Phragmitibacter flavus: one gene and its partners. Each later gene encodes a partner of the first gene's protein in a complex. Links are inferred from orthologs where the notes say so. Each region holds a gene or a part of one and is shown on either strand. Other genes may lie near its edges.

The links.
Region 2: the proteins of accD (region 1) and accB are in contact, whole or in part, in a solved structure (PDB 8UXZ), measured with the Escherichia coli proteins. The link is inferred for Phragmitibacter flavus from one-to-one orthologs.
Region 3: the proteins of accD (region 1) and accC are in contact, whole or in part, in a solved structure (PDB 8UXZ), measured with the Escherichia coli proteins. The link is inferred for Phragmitibacter flavus from one-to-one orthologs.
Region 4: the proteins of accD (region 1) and FEM03_RS16785 are in contact, whole or in part, in a solved structure (PDB 8UXZ), measured with the Escherichia coli proteins. The link is inferred for Phragmitibacter flavus from one-to-one orthologs.

What each region holds. Positions count from the first base shown.
Region 1 is NZ_VAUV01000004.1:349,891-355,172, reverse strand. Bases 1,105-4,056 are described here. They hold accD (acetyl-CoA carboxylase, carboxyltransferase subunit beta), read left to right. Parts: upstream 1,105-2,135; coding sequence 2,136-2,978; downstream 2,979-4,056. Other genes in these bases: FEM03_RS06650 (glycoside hydrolase family 99 protein), read left to right, coding at 2,989-4,056; FEM03_RS06660 (ComFC family protein), read left to right, coding at 1,336-2,106; FEM03_RS06665 (tetratricopeptide repeat protein), read right to left, coding at 1,105-1,218. Also shown: more of FEM03_RS06665, read right to left, coding at 1-1,104; more of FEM03_RS06650, read left to right, coding at 4,057-4,260; FEM03_RS06645 (PQQ-dependent sugar dehydrogenase), read left to right, coding at 4,271-5,282.
Region 2 is NZ_VAUV01000003.1:290,382-295,511, forward strand. Bases 1-2,800 are described here. They hold accB (acetyl-CoA carboxylase biotin carboxyl carrier protein), read right to left. Parts: upstream 1,769-2,800; coding sequence 1,232-1,768; downstream 1-1,231. Other genes in these bases: accC (acetyl-CoA carboxylase biotin carboxylase subunit), read right to left, coding at 1-1,140; FEM03_RS04680 (peptide ABC transporter substrate-binding protein), read right to left, coding at 1,864-2,800. Outside these bases: more of FEM03_RS04680, read right to left, coding at 2,801-3,453; preprotein translocase subunit SecG, read right to left, coding at 3,494-4,096; FEM03_RS04690 (endonuclease/exonuclease/phosphatase family protein), read right to left, coding at 4,183-5,130. UniProt on the Escherichia coli protein: This protein is a component of the acetyl coenzyme A carboxylase complex; first, biotin carboxylase catalyzes the carboxylation of the carrier protein and then the transcarboxylase transfers the carboxyl group to form malonyl-CoA.
Region 3 is NZ_VAUV01000003.1:289,312-292,184, forward strand. Bases 29-2,873 are described here. They hold accC (acetyl-CoA carboxylase biotin carboxylase subunit), read right to left. Parts: upstream 2,211-2,873; coding sequence 846-2,210; downstream 29-845. Other genes in these bases: mazG (nucleoside triphosphate pyrophosphohydrolase), read right to left, coding at 29-739; accB (acetyl-CoA carboxylase biotin carboxyl carrier protein), read right to left, coding at 2,302-2,838. In the rest of the region: more of mazG, read right to left, coding at 1-28. UniProt on the Escherichia coli protein: This protein is a component of the acetyl coenzyme A carboxylase complex; first, biotin carboxylase catalyzes the carboxylation of the carrier protein and then the transcarboxylase transfers the carboxyl group to form malonyl-CoA.
Region 4 is NZ_VAUV01000012.1:108,264-113,490, forward strand. Bases 1,439-4,335 are described here. They hold FEM03_RS16785 (acetyl-CoA carboxylase carboxyltransferase subunit alpha), read left to right. Parts: upstream 1,439-2,352; coding sequence 2,353-3,318; downstream 3,319-4,335. Other genes in these bases: FEM03_RS16780 (LysM peptidoglycan-binding domain-containing protein), read left to right, coding at 1,456-2,334; FEM03_RS16790 (hypothetical protein), read right to left, coding at 3,391-3,804; FEM03_RS16795 (hypothetical protein), read right to left, coding at 3,896-4,335. Outside these bases: FEM03_RS16770 (2-oxo acid dehydrogenase subunit E2), read left to right, coding at 1-794; FEM03_RS16775 (hypothetical protein), read left to right, coding at 869-1,396; more of FEM03_RS16795, read right to left, coding at 4,336-4,384; FEM03_RS16800 (glycosyl hydrolase family 28-related protein), read right to left, coding at 4,480-5,227. UniProt on the Escherichia coli protein: Component of the acetyl coenzyme A carboxylase (ACC) complex. First, biotin carboxylase catalyzes the carboxylation of biotin on its carrier protein (BCCP) and then the CO(2) group is transferred by the carboxyltransferase to acetyl-CoA to form malonyl-CoA.

The DNA of each region.
Region 1 (5,282 bases):
GGGGTCGGCGGACTGTTGTTGGAGAAGTTGCTGGAGGAGGGCGATGGACTTGTCGGTTTCGGTGAGAAGAAGGTGGGTTTGGGCGCGCAGAAGGATGAGTTGGGCCCGGTCGCTGCCGTCGCGTTTGAGGTAGGGGTCGATGAGGGCGGCGGCTTCGGCGGCTTCGTTGTGGTCGATGAGCGCGGTGACGAGTTCCCAGCGATGGGCGAGGTTGTCGGGAAACTGGGTGACGAGTTCGCGCAGCCATTTGATGCGCTCTTCGCCGTCGACGACCTGGGAGGCGTAGCGGGCGAGGTTGTTGAGGGCCTTTTCGGTGACCGGTTTTTGCGCGGCGTCGCGGAGCAGTTGTTGTTTGAGGGCGTCCAGCTGGTCGAAGCGTTCGTGGAGTTTGACGAGGCGTTGGAAGAACTGGCCGTAGCGCCAGTCTTTGTCGTGGAGGAGGTCGAGGCCTTGTTGCAGGGCGGCGGCGGCGGGTTTGAATTGGCCGGCCTGTTCGTGCAGGCGGGAGAGATCAAAGAGGGCGTCGAGTTTGACGGTGGGATCGGGCGCGGCTTCGACGAGGCGCTGCATGATGGCGAGGGTGTTGTCGATCATCCCGGCGCCGAGGAGCAGTCGGGAGGCTTCGCGCAGCAGGGTGGTGTCGGCAGGACGAAGGGCGAGGGCTTGTTCGCAGGCTTTGGCGGCGTCGTCCGGGCGGTTGAGGGCGAGGAGCTGGGTGGCTTGCTGGAGGAGGAGTTGGGCGTGGCGGGGATCGGTGCTGGGGACGGTGGCGGTGAGTTTTTGCAGGTAGGTGAGGGCGGTGGCGGGATCGCCGTTTTGCTGCATGAGTTCACTGACGGCGGTGAGGGCGGCGGGGTGTTCGGGTTGTTGTTTGAGGAGTTCCTGGTAGCGGGCGAGGGCTTCGTCGAGGCGTCCGGCTTTTTGCAGGAGCTGGGCGTGGATGAGGATGACGTTGGGATGGGGCTGCTGGGCGGCTTGGGCAGCGATGCTTTCGAGCAGAAAAGGGGTCTGCTGGTGTTTGTCGTAGAGGGACCAGAGGAGGTCGAGGACGCGGGTGTCGTCGGGTTTTTCAACCAGCAGGCCGAGGTATTCAGTGGCGAGACGGGTTTCCTTGTCGGTCCAAGATGTGGTGGTCTGGGCGGGGAGTGGGGATGGTGACCAAAGGGCACCGGTAAGGGCGAGTGCCAGGGCAAGGAAGCGACGGAATCGCGTGGTCATCAATCATAGCATACGCTGGACCAGTGCGATTTTACAATGGGGGTTTTGGAATGAGCGGGTGGGATTGCTGTTCAATTGCTTTGACAGGGTTGCGGGTCTGCGCTCCGTGGGGCTGGCATGCTTCGACTTCCCGCAGCAATCTCCAGGTCGGCTTCGAGGCTGATGGATCTGGTGTTTCCGCCGCATTGTGAGGTTTGCGATCAAAGTCTGCATGGGGTTCGCGAGGGGGCGGAACGGTGGCTTTGCTGGACGTGCTGGGACAGCTTGCCAGTGCTGGCACCTCCCTATTGCAAGGTTTGCGGGGAGGCTTTTGACGGGCAAATCACGGATGAATTCCAGTGTGGGAACTGTCGAGAGCGAACCTTCCATTTTGAGTTCGCGGTGGCGGCGTTTCAGGCGCAGGGGGCGTTGCGGCATCTCGTGCACCGGTTCAAATATCAGCGGGAGCTGCATTTGCGCGGGCTGCTGGGTCGGCTGGCTTCGCAGGTGTTTCGCGATGCGCGGTTGCGGGACTTGAATGCGGCGGAGTGGGTGCTGGTGCCGGTGCCATTGCATGCGTTGCGCCAGTGGTATCGGGGGTTCAATCAGTCGTGGGAGCTGTGCCGGGAGTTGTCGCGAATCAGCGGGATAAAGACGGTCAATGGGTTAAAACGGGTAAAATTCACCAAAGCGCAGGCGAAGTTGACCCGCAGGGCGCGGCTGGAGAATCTGGGCAGCAGTTTTGCGTTGCGTCAGATGGAACGCTGGCGCGGGGTGTTGAAGGGCAAAAAGGTGCTGCTGGTGGACGATGTGTTGACCACCGGTTCCACGACCAATGAGTGTGCAAAAGTGCTGCGTCGCGAAGGAGAGGTTGAAAAGGTGGTTGTGATCAGCCTCGCCCGCAGTTAGTATGGCGATTCACTTTGCAACAACAGCCCATGGGATTCTTCAAAAAACGTTCTCTTAACGAGCTTGGCGAAAAGAAAAAGGACATGCCTGAGGGCGTCTGGGTCAAATGCCCTTCCTGCGGCGAAAGCCTTTACGATCAGACGCTGGCCAAAAACATGCGTGTCTGCACGCATTGCAGTTATCACTTCACGCTGAGCGCGGCCGAGCGGCTCGAAACTCTGGTGGATGAGGAGAGTTTTGAAGAAATCGATGCGGCGCTGGATTCGGTGAATCCGCTGGGTTTTGACAATTATTTGGGCAAGGTGAAGGCGTATCAGGCCAAAACCGGGCTGACGGAGGCCGTTGTCACCGGACGTGCGACGATTGGTGGCCACCGGGTGGTGTTGGCGATCATGGATTTCCGGTTCCTCGGCGCCAGCATGGGCAGTGTGGTGGGGGAGAAAATCACCCGCGCGATTGAAACGGCGACGACGGAGAATCGGGCGGTGATCGTTTTTTCGGCCTCAGGCGGTGCGCGGATGCACGAGGGGATTCTCAGCCTGATGCAGATGGCCAAAACTTGCGGTGCTCTGGCGCGTCATCACGATGCCAAGCTTCCTTACATTTCCGTGCTGACGCATCCGACGACGGGCGGGGTCACGGCGAGTTTTGCCACAGTGGGCGATCTCAACCTCGCCGAGCCGAAATGCATGATTGGCTTTGCGGGTCCACGGGTGGTGAAAGAGACGACGCACAGCGATCTTCCTCCGGGTTTCCAAACTGCAGAATTTCTCAAGGACCACGGGCTCATCGACATGATCGTGCCGCGTCATGAGATGCAGCAAACGCTCGCTCGGGTGCTCGGCTATTTGCTGAATGGCGTGAGCCGTTAGGTCGGTTTCGATGAGCGCTTTTTGGATTCATCTCGCCGCCGTCTTGATGGGTGTGGGTGGCGGGTCAGTCATCGCTCTAGGCGGAGATGTCGTTGATGCGACTTCGCTTCGCGGCAAGGTGTTGGCGGGTTATCAGGGATGGTTTCGTGCGCCGGGGGATGCGCAGAATGTGGGGTGGATTCATTGGAGCCGCGATGATAAAAAGATCACCGCAGAAACGCTGTCGGTCGAGATGTGGCCGGACATGGCGGAATACTCGGTTGAAGAAAAATTCGCGGCACCAGGATGGACGCACCGGGATGGTTTGCAGGCATATCTGTTCAGTTCGGACCATCCCAAGACGGTGAAACGTCATTTTAAGTGGATGCGGGATTACGGCATCGACGGCGTGTGGTTGCAGCATTTTGTGGTGGACCTTCCCGGTGCTCCGGCGGAGTCCCGATATGAGTCCCGATATGAGTCGCGGTTGCGCGTGCTTCAACATGTCCGTGATGCTGCGAAAGCCACCGGTCGCGTGTGGGCACTGACTTTCGATATGACGGGCATCAAGGCGGCAAAGGTCGTTGATCTGATCATCCCTGAGTGGAAAAAACTCGTCGATGCAGGCATTTTGAAGGACGGACGGTATGTTCATGAAAACGGCAAACCGGTGGTGATGTTGTTTGGGCTTTACCGGCAATCAACCGTCAACGACATGACGACCGAGGTGGCGAATCAGTTGATCGATTTCTTCCAGCAGCCGGGTCCTTATCAAGCCTTTTTGGGCGGTGCTGGTGAGTGGCATTGGCGCCGCAATGACGATCCTGCATGGCAAAAAGTGTTCCGTCGTTTGGATGCGATTTCGCCTTGGAATCCCGGCAATTATGAAGTCCGGGCCGATGGTGAGAAGCGCGCCACCACCAACTATTGGGCGGCCGACAAGGCGGAATGCGATGCGCACGACATCCTGTGGATTCCGACCGTTTATCCCGGTTTTGGCTGGGACAATTTGAAGAAACAGGCGCAGGGGAAATCGGGAATTCCGCGTCGTGGTGGAAATTTTTTGTGGGAGCAGTTTCACGAGTTGTCGAAGCTCGGTGCTGATAGCGCCATGGTGGCGATGTTTGATGAAGTGGATGAAGCGACGGCGATTTTCAAGGTGACCAATGATCCACCCGTTCAGGCCAGTCTTGGAACTTATGAAGGTTTGCCGTCCGACTGGTATCTGCGGCTGGTGGGGGAAGCAACCAGACGGCTGCGGGAGAAAGTTCAGGTGCCACCGCAGGTTCCCATTGAGCCTTGAGGCAACGTTCATGATGATCCTTCGCTCCATTCTTATCTTCCTAGGGCTAAGTTTGCCGCTTCATGCGGCTTCGAACGGAGCCCAACTTTACGAGCAACACTGTGCTCTTTGTCACGGCGTGCAGGGCACCGGCATTCCCGGCGTGTTTCCGCCACTGGCCAACGCGGATTTTTTGAAGAGTCATCGCGAAAAGTCGCTGCGTGCTCCTCTGGAGGGATTGTCGGAAAAGATCACCGTCAATGGCGTTGCCTATCACGGTGCCATGCCGCCGGTGTTGCTCGGTGATGAGGATCTTGCGGCGGTGTTTTCATATGTCTTTTCCTCGTGGGGCAATCAGCTTCCGGCACCTTCTGTCGAAGAGATCCGAAGTCTGCGGGCGAAGACAAAACATCCGACGCTCGATTCTTTGCAGGCATCCATGGTGGGTCAACAGCTCCCCACACCGCCGGAAGGATGGGATTTGCGGGTTGCTGCGGAACTGAGCTTTTCGCCGGTGCGTCTTGCCATGCATGCCAATGGTCGGCAGGTGCTTGCACTTTCGCGACAAGGCGACATCTGGTTGTGGAATCCTGATCAAACTCACCTGACGCGATTGATCGAAGCGTCGAGTTATCTCGACCCATCGCTCGGCTCGCCATCGTCCATGGGATTAACGGTTGATCGCGAGGGCAGGCTTTATGTGACCTGCAATCAGCGCAATGAGAAGACCAATCCGGTCAGCAATGAGGTGACCATCTTTCGCAGTGAACCGTGGTCGAAGGAAGATGATCGTTCCTGGCAAAAGTTCACGCCCTGGCTTCGCGCGAGTTATCCTTTTGGCATCGGACCTTACAACCATGGGCTTTCGCACATCGCCCAAGGTCCGGACGGCATGATGTATGTCACCAGCGGTGCCCGCACGGATGGCGGCGAATCCGGTGATCTGCCGAATTACGATCAATCAGGCGAACATCATCTCACTGCGACTCTTTGGCGGCTCAATCCCGATGAGACACCCCCTCGAATCGAGATCTTTGCCCGTG
Region 2 (5,130 bases), on another replicon or contig:
AGGCACCGTGTAACCGGAATAAACGTGCGTATCGACCCGCACCCCACGACCGCCAGGAGCATACCAATGGTGGATTTTTCCAGGGCTCGGCTGGAAATTGTTGAACGGATCTTCCGCATTGATCCGGCACTCGATGGAGTGGTGGCGCGGCTGGCTCTTCAAAATGTGTTCGGACAAGGGCATGCCCGCGGCAATTTGAATCTGCTCCTTGATCAGGTCACAACCATAGACTTCTTCGGTAATGGGATGCTCCACCTGAATCCGGGTGTTCATTTCCATGAAATAGAAATTTTTGCCGTCGTTGTCGACAAGGTATTCGATCGTCCCGCAGTTCTCGTAACCGATTTCGCGGCACAATTTCACGGAGGCATCGCCCATCTCTTTGCGCATTGCATCGGAGATCTTCGGCGACGGACATTCTTCAATGATCTTCTGGTTGCGACGCTGCATCGAGCAATCGCGTTCGCCCAGATGAATGACGTTGCCGTGGCTGTCGGCCACCATTTGGAACTCGATGTGATGCGGACGCTCCACGAGCTTTTCCATGTAAACCGATCCATCGCCGAAACACTTCAGCGCTTCCATGCTGGCCTGTTGATAGCTGGAGCGCAGGGTTGCCTCGTTGAGAACGGGACGCATGCCACGACCACCACCACCGGCGGAGGCCTTGATCATCACTGGCAATCCGATGGCGCGCGCCACTTCCATGGCTTCGTCCTCGGTTTCGATCACCCCATCGGACCCGGGAGTGATGGGCACTCCGAGCCGCCGTGCAGTAGCGCGTGCGGTGTTTTTGTCGCCCATCATCGAGATCACTTTTGAGGAAGGCCCGATGAACTTGATCTTGCAACGGTCGCAAATTTCCGCGAACTCGGCTTTCTCACTCAAAAAGCCGTAGCCGGGATGGATGGCGTCGACATTGGCGATCTCAGCCGCCGCAATGATGCGCGGGATCTTTAAGTAACTCTCCGTGCTGGGACCAGGCCCGATGCAGATGGCCTGATCGGCGAGCTGGACGTGCATGGAGTCGACATCCGCTTCAGAATAAACGGCGACGGTTTTGACATCGAGTTCCTTGCAGGCGCGAATGACGCGGAGCGCGATTTCACCACGGTTGGCGACGAGAACTTTTTTGAACATTGGCATGAAGATGAAGGACGGGAGACGAAAGAAAAAGCGGCAGTGACACTACTGAAAAACCGGCTTGCCGGTCATGGAATGACGGTCCCTGCTACTTCAGTTCGAACAGCGCCTGGCCGTATTGGACGGGTTTGGCATCGTCCACAAGGATTCGGGCGATGGTTCCGCGCGCCTCGGCTTTGATTTCGTTCATCACCTTCATGGCTTCGATGATGCAAACCACCGTATTCTCGTCGACCGTGTCACCCACATTGATGAACACTTTTTCTTTCGGTCCGGGCGAGCGGTAGAAAGTTCCCACCATTGGGGAATTGATGGTTGGTCCGCTGCTGGCTGCTTCAGGGGCTGCGGCTGCCGGAGCGGCTGCCACGGGGGCCGGAGCCACGGGAGCGGCTGCGATCGGTGCAGCCATCATTGGAGCGGCGGCCATGGCACCCTGGGTGACCGGCATTTTGGAAAGCAGATCTTTCGCCGCTTCGACATCGGTGCCGCGACGGAGTTTGATCTTGAACGAGCCGTGCTCGAGGTGGAAAAAAGAAAGGTCGTTCTTGCTCATGAGATCCACGATCTGGCGGATCTCTTTCAAGTCCAAACCTTGGTCTTCATGCTGGGAATGTTGTTCGTCCATGTAGTTGATGTTGAGGAGACAAACATGAAACGAGAATCGCCCGCTTGGCAAGAAGGAAAGTGTCCTCAGCCAACGTCGCGCTCGGGACGAGCCTTCTACTTTTTCTTCCACCGCATGGCCCGAAACGGATGGTTGTCGATCATGTTCGCCCGCACGCCCTCCAAATTTTCCCGGTAAAACTGCACGCCCACGTAATGATAAACCGGAATGATGGGCGGATCGGTGCTGACCAAAAGCTTCTCCGCCTCATTAAAAATGGCATGCCGACGTCCGATGTCCGCCTCGCGCATCGCCGCAGGAATCAACTCGTCATAACGCGAATTGGTCCAACCCGTGCGATTGTTGCCGTTGCCTGTGGTGAACATCTCAATGAAAGTGTTCGGATCATTGTAATCCCCCACCCAGCTGGAGCGGCACATGTCAAAAGACAGCTCGCGCATCGAAGCAAGCCAGATTTTTTGCTCCTGTTTGACCAGATTGACCGTGATGCCCAGATTCTCCCGCCACATGGCCTGCAGCTCGACGGCAATGTTCCGCTCAATGGTCTGCGGGAGATGCAGATACTCGATCCGCGGAAAACCTTTGCCGCCGGGAAAGCCCGCTTCAGCCAGCAATTCGCGGGCTCGCTTCGGATCGAAATCCAACCCAGTCGGGGGTTGATAATCTTTGCCCGCACCGGGGGGCACGAGGGAGAAAGCGGTGTTTTCACCCAACTGGGTGATCTTTTCGACGATGCGTTTTTTATCCACGCTTAGTGCAAGTGCCTGGCGCACCCGGGCATCCGTGAAAGGGGCTTTGGTCACGTTGAAGCGGATGAACCAGGTGCCGAGGAACGGTCCGGTGTGGAAATAAGGCTGCTCTTTCAACTTCGGGATGATCGATGGATGCAGCATCCCTTTGTCCATCAACAAGTCTGCCTGCTCCGTCATGAAATAGTTCAATGCGGTGTTCGCGTCTGAGATCGGCAGCACGTCCACCACTTCCATGCCGACGTTGGCCCGGTCCCAATAATCCGGGCTTCTGGTGAGACGAATGAAGTCATCAATGCGCCAGTCCTTGATGCGATAAGGCCCGTTGGTGACGATCGAGTCCGGCTTGATCCACCCACCGCCAAATTTTTCCACCGTCGGCACATGCACCGGGGCCAGCGTGAGAAAGGCGGTGAGGTCAATCCAATACGGAATCGGATTCTCCAGCGTCGTTTCCAAAGTCCGATCGTCCAGTGCTTTGACCCCGACCTGGGCGAAATCGGAGATCGTCCCTTCATGAAACGCCTTGGCATTAAGCAAAGGGTAAAGCTGTGACGCATAATCGGAAGCCGTCGCCGGGGTGAGCACCCGCTGCCACGAACGCACGAAATCATGAGCCGTCAGCGCCTCGCCATTGCTCCATTTCAATCCAGCCCGCAGGTGGAAGGTGTAACGTTTTTTGTCCTCGCTGACCTCCCAACGTTCTGCACAACCCGGTTCTGCTTTTCCATCGGCGGTTCCCCGACAAAGCCCCTCGAACAAGGCTTCACTCACCCGCATGCTGACCTGATCCGTGACCAGGGCGGGATCGAGCGTTTCGACCTCGGCGCTGTTCACGAACACGAGATCCGCACGCTCCCGCAGCTCGCCGCAGCAGGCAAGCATCAGGGCAGCGAGGCCGAGGCACAAAAAAGGGATGCGGTGTAAATCTCGCATCCCTTAAGATAATGTCGCGATAACGGCGTCGCGCGAATTTTTAATTCGCAGCGGGGGCAGGAGCCGGAGTCGGCGTGGGCTCAGCGGCAGGAGCAGGTGCTGGTTCCACAGGAGCTGGTGCCTCAGCCGCTGGAGCTGGAGTGGGTGCGGGAGTTGCAGCAGGTGCTGGCTCAGGCGCAGGTGTCGGAGCAGGAGCCGCAGGAGCAGGTGTTTCAGCAGCAGGCTGAGGAGCTGCGGCGGGCGCTGGGACCGGTGTTTCGGTTGGAGGAACAGGTGCGGTGGCAGCTGGGACAGCCTCAGGGGCAGGAGAAGCCTCGGTAGCCGGAATCGCCACTTCCGCAGGAGCGGTTGCGGCTGGTTTGATGTCGGATTCATCAACGAGAGGCTTCAAGTCCTGGTCGCCACTGCGATGAGCCATCAAAACGGCGACCGCAAAAGTGAGGATAAAAAGCATAATGCCCAGCCAGGTGGTGCCTTTTTGCAAAACGTTGGTCGTCTGGGCACCAAACATCTGATCGGTCATGCCGCCGCCGAAAGCTGCTCCAAGTCCTTCCTGGCGAGGACGTTGCATCAAAACGATAAGGATGAGGAGGGCGCAGACAATGCCTTCCAGCACCATGAGAAATCCGATTAAAATGTCCATAAGGGGTGGTGACTATGGCACAGATGTCTTCCCACACAAGGAAAAGATGCGTGCGCTTTCGGAGGCAACCGCCTGGCTGCTCCCTTTCAATCAAAAGCCAGTTTCATTTTGACCCAGCGATGATCTGAACCCAGTGCAGGGCCGACCTCGTAGGACATCACGTTCGCTTGGTCCGATACCAAAAAATGATCAAGAGGAATTCCCAGCACCGGAAGGATGGGGTTGAAAGGCAATCGGGGACCCCAGGTCGGCATGCATCCGAACCCTTGAGCCGCATGGCGCAAATTTGTCGTCTCCACAATTCTGCGAAAGGTCGGCGAAAACGGTGTGGTGTTGAAGTCTCCCGCCAGTATGGATACGTCGGCGGCCGGATCGGCCAACAATCCCTTCTGGTAGAGTGCCGCCTGCGCTTTTTGCTGCCATCTTTTGGTGCGATTGACCGGAGTGGGCGGATGAATGGCTCCAATCCGGATTCGCTTCCCGTTAATCAATAGGGTGGCCACCATCAATTCGTTGTCCCCCCAGGATTCTGACTTCGGTTTTCCTTCGGGCACCCTCGCTTTCCCAGCGGTTTCATTGGACGCCACCACATGCTCGAAATCCAGCAGGACAATTTCCGTTTTCTCCATGGGATGTTTGCTGAGCAACCAGTTGCCGTAGGGCGTCGCTGCCAGTTGGTGCGGATAGCGGTCCGCCAGCGGCTTCAATAGTTGCGCCCATTCATCGGTGACCTCCGTCAGGAAAAGCACGTCGAGATCCTCTTTTAAGAGCGCAGCCAACACTTTTTCAGGAGTCCGGTTCTTTCGGTAGACGTTAAAGACCATCATGGTGGCTGTCTGCGCGTCTGCACTCACCAACGGCTGCGAAACAGGGATGGAATATCGGGCCATCGGCCATGCGAATCCTGCCGCCAGACAGGATGCAAGGGCCGCGCGCTTCCAGCGTTTTTGGAAGGCAAAGTAGGCCCCCAGCATCGCCGCCGCCAAGGCTTCCTGAAGCACCAAATGGGTGAACTTTTCAAATTGGCCAACCCA
Region 3 (2,873 bases), on another replicon or contig:
CCCAAACCGCATCCATCTCTGCCAAGGTGCAGTCGGTCATCACCCGACCGCGCTCCGCCAGGGTTGATTCCACCTGTCCAAAGCGGCGCTCGAATTTGTGATTCGCAGCGACCAGAGCGGTCTCGGCATCCACCCCCAACTTGCGGGCGAGATTGACGACGGCGAACAACAAATCGCCAACCTCCTCCGCGATATTCTGCGGATCACCTGCGACAATGGCTTCTTCAATTTCCACCGTTTCCTCGCGAATTTTATCCAGCACCGGCGTCGCATCCGGCCAGTCGAATCCCACTTTGCCGGCTTTGCGTTGCAATTTTTGAGCACGCATCAATGCGGGGAGGCCATGGGAGATGCCGTCAAGATGGGCCGATTTTTGTGATCCCTTTTCCACCCGTTTGATCGCCTCCCACTGCGTCAACACCGCATCCGAGGTTGCCGCCGTCGCATCGCCAAACACGTGCGGATGACGTCGAATCAGCTTCTCGCTGATTCCGCGCGCGATGTCATCAAACGTGAATCCCCCGTCTTCGCTGGCGATCTCGGCATGAAACACCGGCTGCAGAAGCAGGTCTCCCAGCTCTTCACAAAAATGCGCCATGTCACCGCTTCGTGCCGCCTCTGCCACTTCGTAAGCCTCCTCAAGCAAATGCGGGATCAATGAGTCATGCGTCTGCTCGGCGTCCCATGGGCATCCGCCGGGCGCACGCAGTTCGTGCATAACGGCGCGTAGTTGCGCCATGGGTTCAAGTTCTGAGTGAGTTGGTCTTTGATGGGAGGCCACGTGGGCACCCTAGTCCAGCCCTGCGGGGTTTCCAGAAAAACCACAAACCACAGAGGCCTGGCCCTCAACCTTTCACGAGGCCTTCCTGACGCAGGAAGTTCTCCACCCAGGTGATGTCGTAGTTGCCTTGCTGGAAATCTGAGGTCGTCAGAATTTTGCTTTGTAACGGAATCGTTGTCTTGATGCCTTCAATCTGAAACTCGCTCAAAGCCCGACGCATGCGCTTGATGGCCGCATCGCGGGTGGCCGCGGTAACGATCAGTTTGGCAATCATGCTGTCGTAATACGGAGGCACCGTGTAACCGGAATAAACGTGCGTATCGACCCGCACCCCACGACCGCCAGGAGCATACCAATGGTGGATTTTTCCAGGGCTCGGCTGGAAATTGTTGAACGGATCTTCCGCATTGATCCGGCACTCGATGGAGTGGTGGCGCGGCTGGCTCTTCAAAATGTGTTCGGACAAGGGCATGCCCGCGGCAATTTGAATCTGCTCCTTGATCAGGTCACAACCATAGACTTCTTCGGTAATGGGATGCTCCACCTGAATCCGGGTGTTCATTTCCATGAAATAGAAATTTTTGCCGTCGTTGTCGACAAGGTATTCGATCGTCCCGCAGTTCTCGTAACCGATTTCGCGGCACAATTTCACGGAGGCATCGCCCATCTCTTTGCGCATTGCATCGGAGATCTTCGGCGACGGACATTCTTCAATGATCTTCTGGTTGCGACGCTGCATCGAGCAATCGCGTTCGCCCAGATGAATGACGTTGCCGTGGCTGTCGGCCACCATTTGGAACTCGATGTGATGCGGACGCTCCACGAGCTTTTCCATGTAAACCGATCCATCGCCGAAACACTTCAGCGCTTCCATGCTGGCCTGTTGATAGCTGGAGCGCAGGGTTGCCTCGTTGAGAACGGGACGCATGCCACGACCACCACCACCGGCGGAGGCCTTGATCATCACTGGCAATCCGATGGCGCGCGCCACTTCCATGGCTTCGTCCTCGGTTTCGATCACCCCATCGGACCCGGGAGTGATGGGCACTCCGAGCCGCCGTGCAGTAGCGCGTGCGGTGTTTTTGTCGCCCATCATCGAGATCACTTTTGAGGAAGGCCCGATGAACTTGATCTTGCAACGGTCGCAAATTTCCGCGAACTCGGCTTTCTCACTCAAAAAGCCGTAGCCGGGATGGATGGCGTCGACATTGGCGATCTCAGCCGCCGCAATGATGCGCGGGATCTTTAAGTAACTCTCCGTGCTGGGACCAGGCCCGATGCAGATGGCCTGATCGGCGAGCTGGACGTGCATGGAGTCGACATCCGCTTCAGAATAAACGGCGACGGTTTTGACATCGAGTTCCTTGCAGGCGCGAATGACGCGGAGCGCGATTTCACCACGGTTGGCGACGAGAACTTTTTTGAACATTGGCATGAAGATGAAGGACGGGAGACGAAAGAAAAAGCGGCAGTGACACTACTGAAAAACCGGCTTGCCGGTCATGGAATGACGGTCCCTGCTACTTCAGTTCGAACAGCGCCTGGCCGTATTGGACGGGTTTGGCATCGTCCACAAGGATTCGGGCGATGGTTCCGCGCGCCTCGGCTTTGATTTCGTTCATCACCTTCATGGCTTCGATGATGCAAACCACCGTATTCTCGTCGACCGTGTCACCCACATTGATGAACACTTTTTCTTTCGGTCCGGGCGAGCGGTAGAAAGTTCCCACCATTGGGGAATTGATGGTTGGTCCGCTGCTGGCTGCTTCAGGGGCTGCGGCTGCCGGAGCGGCTGCCACGGGGGCCGGAGCCACGGGAGCGGCTGCGATCGGTGCAGCCATCATTGGAGCGGCGGCCATGGCACCCTGGGTGACCGGCATTTTGGAAAGCAGATCTTTCGCCGCTTCGACATCGGTGCCGCGACGGAGTTTGATCTTGAACGAGCCGTGCTCGAGGTGGAAAAAAGAAAGGTCGTTCTTGCTCATGAGATCCACGATCTGGCGGATCTCTTTCAAGTCCAAACCTTGGTCTTCATGCTGGGAATGTTGTTCGTCCATGTAGTTGATGTTGAGGAGACAAACATGAAACGAGA
Region 4 (5,227 bases), on another replicon or contig:
TTTCCTCCCGGATGCGGGCGCGAATGCATGAGCTGGGCTTGAATTCGTCGGATCTTTCGGCTGTTGCGGGGAGCGGTGCTGGCGGTCGTGTAACGGTTGAAGATTTGGAGCTGTTCCTTCGCAAGCTGGATCAGCATCGCATGACGAATGCTTCTCCGATGCGCATCGCGGTGGCGGATTCCATGCGTCGCAGCTGGAGCCGGCCTTTGGCAACGGTGGGCATGCCGATCATCATTGACGCCATGCTGGCGCATCGCAAAAAGGCGAATCCCAAGCCCGGACCGGCTCTTTATGCCATTCGCGCTCTGGCGCTGGCGTTGAGCGAAGATACCGCCGTTGCGGGACGTCTGGTGGGGAGTCGCATTGTCCATCCAAACTCCATCGATATCGGCTTTGCGGTGGAGGTCGCCGACGGGGTTTTGGTGCCAACCATTCGTGAGGTCGACAAAAAGCCGCTTTCGGTTTTGGTCGAAGCTTACAACAAGCTGGTTGATCAGGCCCGTGCGCGACGTCTTCCGAACGACGCCAACCGGCCTGGCATTGCCACCGTGACGAACTTTGGTTCCTTCGGCATCGTCTGGGCCACGCCGATTCCATTGCCCGAGCAGAACTTGGTGCTGGGACTGGGCGCCGGTCGCAAAGCTCCTGTCTGGAGCGATCAGGTCGGCACCTTCATTCCGGTGACGGAGGCCAACATGACGCTGAGTTTCGATCACCGCATTCTCGATGGTGGTGCGGCCGGCCGTTTGTTGCAGCGCGTTGCCCAGTTGCTTCAGCAGCCCGAGAAATTGTGAGGTTTTCACAAGACTAAAAATCGCTCGCACCCCCCTGGTTTTCAGCGTAGGCTGTGGATTCCCCTACCAACGACATGCATTCTGAGTTCGACTTTCAATACGCGATCGAAAACACCACGGTGTTGCACGAGCCTGATCGTCGCATTGACACTTTTGGCAGCACGACTTTTGAATTTCAGATGATCAGCGAACTGATGGATGCGGCGAACAAGACGCGCATTCGCAATGGTCGCATTCAGGCCGACAAACCGCTCATCGTGAAACCCAGCCACCCGGACGAGTGGAATTTCGAGGGTTTTGGCGAAGAAGGCGCCGCTTTCGGCCAGTGGGTGAAGCAGCACATCAAGGACCTCGCCATTCTGCGCTACGGATTCAACTTCAAACGTGGGGAAATCAGCGAGGAGGTGGTGCATGAGCCACTTGCCGCGGTCGCCGACCGGTTGAAGGAAGACCAGCGGGTTTCCGGAAATCCAATGCGGGCCATCATTCAGGGTGTCGACGACACCTGGGAAATTTCGCTGCTGCGTTTCACTTTTGAAATGATCGAAAAATCCCACAACATCAACCTCTTCGACTTCAAACGCCGCGGCCTGCTCGGCTGAGCCCCGACCTCCCTCGAAGACCCATGTCCAGATTCAAGATTCTCGTCTTTCTCCTTACTTTGGGCATTGCTGGCAGCATCATTGCCACCGCCTACTGGTATTACATGAACGTTCTCGGTCATGATGATGCACTGGCCTCCGAGATCAAGGCGATCCAGGGCAACAAGGCTTCGTTGCCGGATCCGGGCATTCGCCGTTTTAATGATGCCGTGGAATTGATTGCGGAGGGCAAGCTGATTGAAGGCCGCAATGCGCTGTATGCCTTGGTGGCGACTTTTCCCGATTCGAATCGCGCCACCGAAGCCAAGCGCATCATTGGGGAGATCAACATGGACATGATGTTCTCCGTGGAGACCAATCCGCAGAAGAAAAAATACATTGTTCAAACGGGTGATTCGGTGGGCCTCATTGCCCGGAAGCAGGAAACCACCATCGAGTGTTTGATGCGCGCCAACGGCCTGTTCAACCACCGGCTGCATCCCGGCGATCACCTGTATGTTTTCCCGCTGGATTTCGAGGTCGTGGTCGATGTCTCGGAAAAGACGGTGACGCTGCTGCGCAACTACGGCGAAAAGAAGACCCTGTTTAAAGAATATCTGGCCATCGACGTGCGGCTTCCTACCTATGTGCGGGCACCGGTTGAGCTGGTGATCAGCAGTCGCGCCGCTTGGAGTGCCGGCAAGCAGGTGGATTCGGCGAATCCGCTTTTTGTCAGTGCTGATAAATGGCTGATGGGGAATCGTCGAGGCGCCAATGGACCGGGGCTCAACATTCGTGCGGTGCCCCAGGCGAAGCCGGTCGTGCCAACAGCTGATCCAAAAACTGCGGATGCCGCAGTGGCCGACGCGATCGAGCCCGGTGTCTTTTTGCAGCGGGAAGATGTTGAAGAGCTGTATACCATCATCCGACCCGGCACTGCGTTTAAAATTACCCGCTGATATAATTTTTTTGCTTCCATGAAACAGATCCTCGATTTCGAAAAACCTCTCGTGAAGGCCCGTGAAGAACTTGAAGAGTTACGCCGCAAGCAGGCCCTTAAAAATACCGGCCGGGTGACTGCCAGTATCACCGAGTTGGAACAAAGAATCATGAAACTTCAGAGCACGACCTATGCTGGACTAACCCCCTGGCAGCGGGTGCAGATCGCACGTCACACCAGCCGGCCTTACATGCTCGACTACGCCAAACTGGCATTTGATGAGTTTGTGGAAATTCATGGCGACCGCCACATTGGCGACGATAACGCCATGCCTGGCGGATTCGCTACCATTGGTGGTCGTAAGGTGGTGTTGATTGGTCATCAAAAAGGCCGCGACACCAAGGAAAACCTGCTGCGCAACTTCGGTAGTGCCCATCCTGAAGGTTATCGCAAGGCACTGCGCCTGATGCGCATGGCGGAGAAATTTAAACTTCCGGTTATTGCCCTTATCGACACGCCGGGAGCTTATCCAGGCATTGGAGCCGAAGAGCGCAACATTGCTGAAGCGATTGCCTTCAACCTTCGCGAAATGATGACCCTGCGCACCCGGATGATTTCCGTGGTGATCGGCGAAGGCGGTTCCGGTGGGGCCCTTGGCATCGGCGTGACTGACCGCATTCTGATGATGGAAAACGCCTACTATTCGGTCATCAGTCCAGAGGGATGTGCCGCCATTTTGTGGAAACATCGTCAACACGCTCCGGAAGCGGCCCAAGCCCTCAAACTTAGCGCGCAGGATCTCAGCGAACTTGGCATCATTGATGGCGTGATTCCAGAACCGACCGGGGGCGCTCACCACGATCATCATCAGGCGGCCGAATCGTTGAAAAACGGTTTGTTGAAGGTTTTGGAAGATCTGGATGCGGTGGCCGACGATCAATTGCTCGAGCAGCGGTATCAAAAATTCCGCGCTTACGGGCAGTTTACCGAAGGCGCAGTTTAAGAGGCCGCCGGAGACAATATCAGTCGAAAGGGATGGCATGAAGCTCCGTGCCCTTTCTGGACATGCGGAAACCTATCGTTTTCTGCCGATGATGGGTCCGCCGGAAATTTTGAGATGGCCGTGGGGGGTGCCTCGACCGTTGGGGGTTTCATGAAGCTCTCCCTTGATGGTGCCGTTGTCTGATTTGGTGAAGCTGCCTTTGTGGGCACCCCAATCTTTTCCCTCGTAAAAAACACGTCCTTCGAAGTTGCCGTCTTTGTCAATTTTGCCTTTGACGTGAAAGTTGATGTCGGTGCCTTTGGTGAGATAACTGGCGCTAACTTCACCGTCGGGTTTGACGGTCATCACGAGCAGGCCGGTGTTGCGCTGGTTCTTTTTTGCATGGGTGGGTTTAAAGACAAAGGTGGCGGCGTAGTCTCCCTGGAAATAACTGTTGGCGGCGTAGGCGACGTTGGGCAGGGTTCCAGCGATAAGGCAGAAGAGCAATATGGGATAGAATGAACGTAAGGATAGCTGCATCGGAATGTATCGGGATGGCTTTGAATACGGTAGGCGGAGATCTCGATGTATGTGGGGTTCAGTCGATTGGTTTTGAGGAGGATAAAAGGTGCATATGATAAGGTCCGGTGGTCTCAAATGTTTTCTCTTTGGGAGAATAAACGATTTTTGATTTGGCGGTTCTGGTCTGAATCAGTCTGCTGCTTATTTGCATGGACGGTTGGCCGTTGAAGGTAATTTTTCCTGTTGAGACTTTCCAAATGGCTTGTTCGGCAATGATGATAGGAACAGAGGGTTCGACGTTTTGAAAATACACATGACCTTGAACGATGACGGTATCAGCATCGGGTCGGGTGATTTTGTCTCCCAAGATAGGTGCGCCGTTGGGAAGGATAAACGATTCGCGATTGGCGAGATGGCGATTCGGGTGCTGACTAAGTGGAGCGGGCTCTTTTTTGGTGGCTTCGGATTGGTTTCGCTCGTTCTCTGAACCTGAAACGAGTGAGACAAGGGCGATGCCAAGGAGGGCCGCGACTTTGAGCTGTTGATTAACGAGAGAACGTTTCATAAGCTGTTTATTTGGTGCCGAATTCAACTGAACAAGAATTGAGTGTAGTATTTAAAGATTATCAGTTTTTCCTTGGATTGTCACGATGATTGAAGTTACTCGGGGAGGGCGGTGACCATGGCGCGGTAGAAAAGGCGGGTGGTGGTGGCTGGGGAAAGGGTGGTGCGGAAGGTGCGATAGCTCCAGCCGTCGTCGAGAGGAGAAAAGTTGTTGGTGGGGGTTGGGGTGATTTCGACGACCTGAATCGTGGTCCAGTTTTGGAGATCGATGCTGCTTTGGATGGTGTAGGTGATGCCGTCGATGGAGTTGGAAACGAGATTACCGGAACCTTCGTCAAACGTGGCTCCGTTGCGGACGGGCAGGGTGAAGGAATGATGGATGACTCCTTCGATCTCAATTGGATGGATGGTGGTTCGAGGGTCGCTTTGTGAATTGAGCGGGTGGCTGTTGAGGGCGAACTCGATGACGTTGGGGCGATGGTCCTGGTCGGGATCAGCAGTGCTTCCGGCAAGGTCGGGTTTTTCAAAATTCTGGCCAAAATGGGTGTGCCTCCATTGGGCGAGAGGGGTGAGATAGAGGGGGCCGATGCGACGCTGGAGCTGGTCTTCGTAAAGGGAAAACGGTTCGAGGTGGTCGCCTTGTCCGGCGGCTTCGACCCAGTCGGCGGGCGCCATCCGGGAGCCGCCGCCGGTGGGGCGGGAAATGGTGTTGCGAGTGCCGCGGGTGCCGATGGCGTAACCCATGCGGGATTGTTCGGTGCGGACGACGGCGCCGCCGCTGCTGCCGGTGCCCTCGGTGTTCCAGAAGACAGAATGGGAGGCGGTGACTTCGTGCAGTGGCGGG